DNA from 2 places in the Streptomyces sp. NBC_00353 genome. Region 1 is predicted to be linked to the other one. Evidence: riboswitches for the same ligand, from Rfam matches in the RefSeq annotation. Region 1 holds a riboswitch; the other holds the start of a gene.
What was found. A riboswitch is a leader RNA that binds a small molecule or an ion and turns the genes downstream of it on or off. The one in region 1 is predicted to bind thiamine pyrophosphate.
Positions count from the first base shown of each region.

Region 2: it holds a riboswitch for thiamine pyrophosphate, as region 1 does, so the genes downstream of both, OHA88_RS10195 (purine-cytosine permease family protein) here and thiO (glycine oxidase ThiO) in region 1, are expected to answer to the same signal.

Region 1 is NZ_CP107985.1:7,231,614-7,235,013, forward strand. It holds gene OHA88_RS32575 (thiazole synthase) at 1-55, opposite strand, end outside; gene thiS (sulfur carrier protein ThiS) at 58-276, opposite strand; gene thiO (glycine oxidase ThiO) at 273-1,502, opposite strand; TPP riboswitch at 1,500-1,612, opposite strand; gene OHA88_RS32590 (hypothetical protein) at 1,664-2,038, shown strand; gene OHA88_RS32595 (NAD(P)/FAD-dependent oxidoreductase) at 2,104-3,294, shown strand; gene OHA88_RS32600 (Rv2175c family DNA-binding protein) at 3,399-3,400, shown strand, end outside.
Region 2 is NZ_CP107985.1:2,160,668-2,164,067, forward strand. It holds gene OHA88_RS10185 (GMC family oxidoreductase) at 1-134, shown strand, start outside; gene OHA88_RS10190 (hypothetical protein) at 146-1,084, shown strand; TPP riboswitch at 1,202-1,296, shown strand; gene OHA88_RS10195 (purine-cytosine permease family protein) at 1,288-2,694, shown strand; gene thiM (hydroxyethylthiazole kinase) at 2,770-3,400, shown strand, end outside.

The DNA.
Region 1 (3,400 bases):
TGATCAGCCGGGAGCCGAACGTGGTGTCGCCGAGGGTGAAGAGATCGTCGGACATGGTCAGCCTCCCTGGACCGCGGTGAGAACTTCGATCCGGTCGCCGTCGGCGAGCGCCGCGGTGGACCACCGGCTGCGCGGGACGACGGTCTCGTTGACGGCGGCCGCGACGCCCGAGGGTGCCGCGGTGAGCGCGGCGACGAGGGCTTCCAGGGTGGTACCGGCGGCGATCGAGCGGGGATCACCGTTCACGGACACGGAGAGCGCGATGGAGTCGGTCATGCGGGCTGCTCCTGACGTGCGGTGGCGGGGGGCGCGGCGGGCGGCGGTACGACGGCGGGCGCGAACCGCCCGGGGGTGAACGGGCGGGCCACGGCGGGCAGCTCGCCGGTGGTCAGCAGCTCGGCCATGGCGTCACCGGTGACGGGGGTGAGCAGCACCCCGTTGCGGTGGTGGCCGGTGGCGAGATGCAGGCCGGGCAGGGCGGTGGGGCCGAGCAGCGGGGCGTTGTCGGGGGAGGCGGGGCGCAGGCCGGCCCGGGTCTCGGTGAGCGGCAGTTCGGTGATGCCGGGCACCAGCTCATGGGCGTCGCGCAGCAGTTCGTACACCCCGCCCGCTGTGACCGTGGTGTCCCAGCCCATCTCCTCGCTGGTGGCGCCGACCACCAGCTCGCCGTTCTCGCGCGGGACGAGATAGACGTGGCTGCCGCGGACCACGGCCCGCACGGTCCGGGTGAGGAACGGCGCGTACGCGGCGGGCACGGTCAGCCGCAGCACCTGCCCCTTCACCGGCCGGACGGGCGGCACGACCTCGTCCGGCAGCCCCGCGAGCCGCCCGCTGAGGCTGCCCGCGGCGAGCACGATCTGGTCGGCTGCGAGCTCCGTGCCGGTTGCCAGTACGGCCCCGGCGGCCCGGTCCCGTACCACCACCAGGCGTTCCGCCCGGTCGCGGTGGAAGACCACCCCGGTCCGTTCGCAGGCCGTCAGCAGAGCGGCGGCCAGCCGGCGGGGGTCGACCTGGTGGTCGCCGTCGACCCGCAGACCGCCGCGCACACCCGGCGCCAGCATCGGTTCCAGGCGGCGGCACTCGCGGCCGGTGAGCCACTCCGACTGCAGCCCCGAACGGTGCTGGAGCGCGTGCAGTTCCCGCAGATGGGCGCGGTCGTCGGAGTCCAGGGCGACCGCGAGGGTGCCGCAGGCCCGGAAGCCGATGTCCTGGCCGCTCGCCGCCTCCAGCTCGGCCGCGAAGGCCGGGTAGCGCGCGGCGGAGGCGACATTGAGGCCGAGCAGCATCTGTTCGCCGTAGTGGAGTTCGGTGACGGCGGCGAGCATTCCGGCCGCGACCCGGGCGGCACCGCCGCCCGGGTCGGGGTCGACGACCGCGGTGCGCAGGCCGCGCTGCGCCGCCCGCCAGGCGGTCACCAGACCGATGATTCCGCCCCCGATGACGAGGACGTCGGATCCGGGTACGTCGGATCCGTCTGCCGAGGTGTTCCCGGACGATCGCATGGGCGTCCAGCCCCTCCCTTCGCCGGCATGACCCGGATCAGGTTCGTACGGTCGGAGGCCGCCCAGCCTCCCTCTCAGCCCGGTGCGTCCGGGCTCCCGCGAGTGTCTTACGTTGGCCACCCTAAACCCCGTCACCCGGACCCAGTAAGGGAGCAGCCACCGTGGCCCGTTCACTCGACGGACTTGTCCTCTCGCCGGTCGCCGACCAGGCTCCGGGTCAGGTCGGCACCCGGACCCGCTTCACGTACCACGAGGAGAGGGGCACGATCTGGGCCGATTACGCGGGCGGGGACGTGGTCCGGGGTCATCTCGTCGGCACCCGCACCGGCGATCGACTCGACTTCCGGTACGTCCAGTTGAAGCAGGACGGAACGACCTCCTCCGGACACTGCGTCTCCACCGTCGTCGGCCTTGCGGACGGCCGGGTGCGGCTGGAGGAGCGCTGGGAATGGGAGTCGCAAGAGGGCAGCGGGACGAGTGCGGTCGAGGAACTCACGGACCTGACGGTTCGTCAGATGCTTAAGGTGGACAGGTGAGCGAGCAGCAGACAGAGCAGCCGGCCGGGCGGACAGAGCGCCGCGTCGTCATCGTCGGTGCGGGCATGGCCGGCGTGCAGACCGCGGTGGCCCTGAGGGAACAGGGCTTCACCGGCCCGGTCACCCTGATCGGCGCCGAACCCCACCAGCCGTACGACCGGCCTCCGCTGTCCAAGGCGGTGCTGCTCGGCACGGCCGAAGGCTCCGCCTTCGACATCGACTTCGAAGAGCTGGACATCGAGCTGCAACTGGGCCGTGACGTCACCGGCGTACGGGCCGACGCGCACGAACTGGACACCCTGGCGGGCCCCGTCCCGTACGACGTCCTGGTCATCGCCTCCGGCGCCGAACCGGTGGTGCTGCCCGGCTCCGAGGGGGTACCCGGCGTCCATCTGCTGCGTACCCTCGACGACGCCGCACGGCTGCGGCCGGTCCTCGACCAGCAGCACACCGTCGTGGTCGTAGGCGCGGGCTGGATCGGCGCCGAATTCGCCACCGCAGCCCGCGCCGCGGGCTGTGAGGTCACCGTCGTCGAGGCCGCCGACCGACCGCTCGCGGGCGTCCTGCCCGCCGAGGTCGCCGCCCCGATGGCCCGCTGGTACGCGCAGAGCGGCGCCGAGCTCCTCACCGGCGCCCCGGTGGCCCGGATCGAGCCCGGCAGCGTGGTCCTCGCGGACGGCCGCACGGTTGCCGCCGGAGCGGTGGTCGTCGGGATCGGCGCCCGGCCCGCCACCGGCTGGCTGGCCGGCTCCGGCATCGCCCTCGGTCCGGACGGATCGGTGACCGCCGACGCCGAGCTGCGCACCTCGCTGCCCGATGTGTACGCGGTCGGGGACTGCGCGTCCTTCCCCTCCGCGCGGTACGGCACACGGCTCCTCGTCCACCACTGGGACAACGCCCTCCAAGGGCCGCGGACCGCCGCCGCCAACATCATCGGTGCCGGTGCGGACGGGGCGTCGCAGCTCCTGGCCTACGACCCCGTGCCGTACTTCTGGTCCGAGCAGTTCGACCGGTTCGTGCAGTACGCGGGCCATCACGGGGGCGCGGACACCCTGCTCTGGCGCGGTGACCCGGCCGATCCCGCCTGGTCCGTCTGCTGGCTGCGGGACGGCGCGCTGGTCGCCGTCCTCGCCGTCGGCCGGCCGCGCGATCTGGCCCAGGGGCGCAAACTCATCGAGGCGGGGGCACGGCTGGATCCGGTGCGGGCGGCCGACCCCGCCGTACCGCTGAAGTCGGCCAGGGCCGATGCCCTGTAGCGGCGCGCCCGGCGGGGTTCCGGAGCCCTTGCGGGCACTGGGTCGACCCCCGTCCGGTCGGGTCCGGGTACCGACTGTCGGTCCGGGATGGCACGCTTGTCTCCGT
Region 2 (3,400 bases), 5.1 Mb from region 1:
CAGTGCCGACCTCGCTCTGCGTCAACCCCTCACTGACGATCGCGGCGCTGGCCGAACGGGCCTGTCCCGGCATCGTGGAGAGCACCGCCGAGGCAGGCGTGCGCGTACGGTACGGGGCCCCCGCGCCCCGGTGAAAGGAACCCTCGTGAACTCGCTCTACCCGCCGCGGATGACCGGCCGCCCAGGGCGGCTCGAAGTCTGGTACGCGACGTTGACCGATCCCCGTACCGGCACCGGCGTATGGATCCACCACGAAGTGGTGGCACCCAAGCACGACGGCCCGGCCCGGGCGCATGGCTGGATATCCGTATTCCCGCCGGACGGACCGCCGGTCACCGAGCGGTTCGGGGCCCCGGATTCCCCACCGCCCCAGGGCGAGGCGTACTTCGAGGTGCCGGGGGTGCGGGCAACGCCCCGGCTGCTGGAAGGCACCGCGGGCGCGATCACCTGGCACCTGGCGGTCACCGGCGGCGGAGAGCCCCTCTACACCTTTCCGCGCTGGTCCTGGCAGCGTGAACTGCTGCCCGCCGCCCAGGTCGTGCCTGCCCCCGACGCCGTTTTCTCCGGGGAACTCGTTGTCGGAGAAAGGCGGTTCGCCCTCTCCGAGGCCGTGGGAGGCGTCGCCCGGATCGCCGGGCACGGCAATGCCCAGCGATGGGCGTGGCTCCATGCGGGCCTCGGCGGCGGGGACGTACTCGAAGTGGTGGCCGCCGTCGCCCGCCGTCCCACGATGCGGTGGCTGCCACCGCTGCCCATGCTTCAGCTGCGGATCGGCGGCACCGACTGGCCGCGCGACCCGTTGCTGACCGCGCCGCTGCTGCGCGCACGGATCGGGCTGCCCGACTGGTCGATCGCAGGCGGCACCGCGCGGCGCAGGGTACGGATCGATGTGACCCAGGACCCGGCCGACTGTGTGTCGCTCTCCTACACCGACCCCGACGGAGCGACCGCCACGTGCACCAACACGGAACGTGCCTCCGTCGACGTGATCGTCGAACGCCGCACCGGGCTGCACCGCTTCGAGGTGGAACACCGCTGGCATCTGGATCGCACGGGTCACGCGGAGGTGGGAACGCGCCCGTGAGCACGGCGCGCCGCCCCCGTGACGCGGACGGCGCATCCACGCCACCGACGAACCCACCGAGTCTGCCGCGCAGACCTCCGTGCAGGTGTGCAAAGGGACCGGGTTAGTCTGACCGTCGTACCGGACACGGGGTGCCCTACCCGAGGGCTGAGATCACACCCGTCGAACCTGAACCAGTTCGCACTGGCGGAGGGATGTCTTTCATGCCTTTGACGCATGTTTCCGGCGGGCTGCCCGCCGACGGCCGGCAGACCGTCTTCGACGGACGGATGCCAACGGCCCCCGGTGACCTCCGCGTCGAGACGCACGGCATCGAGCCGGTCCCCGAGAGCAACCGCTACGGCGGTCCCGGGCGCCTGTTCACCGTGTGGTTCGCTCCCAATCTGACCATGACCGGCGTATTCACCGGCACCGTCGGCATCGCACTCGGCCTGGACTTCGCCACCGCGCTCGCCGCCGTCGTACTGGGCACGGTGCTCGGCGCGGTGCCCACCGCCTACCTGGGCACCTGGGGGAGCCAGACCGGTGCCGGGCAGCTGCCGCTGGCCCGGCTCGCCTTCGGCCGGGCCGTGACGGTGCCCGGCATCCTGCAGTGGCTGTCCTCCGTCGCCTGGGACGCGCTGATCGGGCTGTTCGGTGGGGACGCGCTCGCGCGGCTCTGCGGCTGGCCGTTCTGGCTCGGCGTCCTGGCCATGATGGTGGCCCAAGGCGCCCTCGGCGTCCTGGGCTACGAGGCCATCCACCGGCTCCAGATCGTCATGACCTTCGTGCTCGCCGCCGCGTTCGCGCTGATCGCCTGGCGGCTGCTCGACGGTGTCCATGCGGTCGGCACCGGCACCGCGCACGGCGCCGACCAGGCCGGCGCGTTCGTCCTGACCAGCACCATCGCACTGAGTCTGGCCCTGTCCTGGGCTCCGTACGCCAGCGACTTCAGCCGCTATCTGCCACGCACCACCTCGCGCCCGCGCATGTTCTGGTTCACGCTGCTCGGCCTTGTGGTGTCCTTCGTGGCCGTCCAGGCCCTCGGGTTGCTGGGCGCGTCCGTGCTGACCGACCAGACCGCCGCGGGTGTGGACAAGCTGCTGGGCGGTGGGGCGTTGGGCGCGTTCGGGCTGCTCGCCGTGGCGCTGGCGGCCCTCTGCAGCAACGCCATGAACGACTACAGCGGTTCCTTGGCTCTGCAGACCGTCGGCGTGCGTCTTCCACGCCCGGCGGCCGCCGCCCTCGCCGCCGTGCTCGGCTTCCCTCTGGTGCTGTGGATGCACGCTGCCGACACCACTGCCCGCTTCCAGAACGTGCTGCTGTTCGTCGGCTACTGGATTCCCGGTTTCGTGGCGATCGTCGTCGTCGACTGGATCGCACGGGCCGGGGCACGGGGCGGCGCGGCGATCGACCTCGCCGCCGAGACCGCCCGGCCGCAGTCCGGATGGCCCCCGTTGCTGGCATTCGCCGTCGCCTTCGCTGCGGCCGTGCCGTTCATGGACACCAGTCTGTACGTGGGCCCGGTGGCGGCCGCCCTGCACGGCGCCGACCTCTCGTACTACGTGGCGTTCCTCGTGGCGCTCGCCGTCTACGCGCCGCTGCGGCTACGCCGCCGCCCGCAGGACTGACCTGCCGCCGGCCGACTGACCCCGGACGTCGCTCGGCACCCGAACGACATCCCCTCCCCCACGGAGCGATATCCCATGCCCGCTACATCCGCCGATCACACCGCCTTCGCCCCGCAGGCCCTCGCACGCGTGCGGGCGGACTCCCCTCTCGTCCAGTGCCTGACCAACTCGGTGGTCACGGGCTTCACCGCCAACGTCCTGCTGGCGCTGGGCGCTTCACCGGCCATGGTCGACCTTCCGGAGGAGGCCGGCCCGTTCGCCCGGATCGCCTCCGGTGTGCTGATCAATCTAGGCACCCCGCACGCGGAGCAGCGCTCCGCCATGGTCGAGGCCGCACGGGCGGCGGGTCCGGCCGGCACGCCGTGGGTCCTCGACCCGGTGGCGGTCGGCGCGCTGCCGGTGCGTACCGCGCTGGCGCGAGAGCTCCTGCGGCTGCGACCGACTGTGATCCGGGGCAACGCGTCCGAGATCATCGCGCTTGCGGGCGCGGGCGACGGCGGCCGCGGTGTGGACTCCTCCGACGGCGTCGGGGCCGCCGAGGAGTCAGCACGCGAGCTGGCGCGTACAGCCGGCTGTGTGGTCGCCGTCTCCGGGCCCGTCGACTTCGTCACCGACGGGGCGCGCAGCGCCCGGATCGCCAACGGTGATGCCCTGTTGACCCGGGTGACAGGGGGCGGCTGCGCGCTGGGGGCCGTGATGGCTGCCT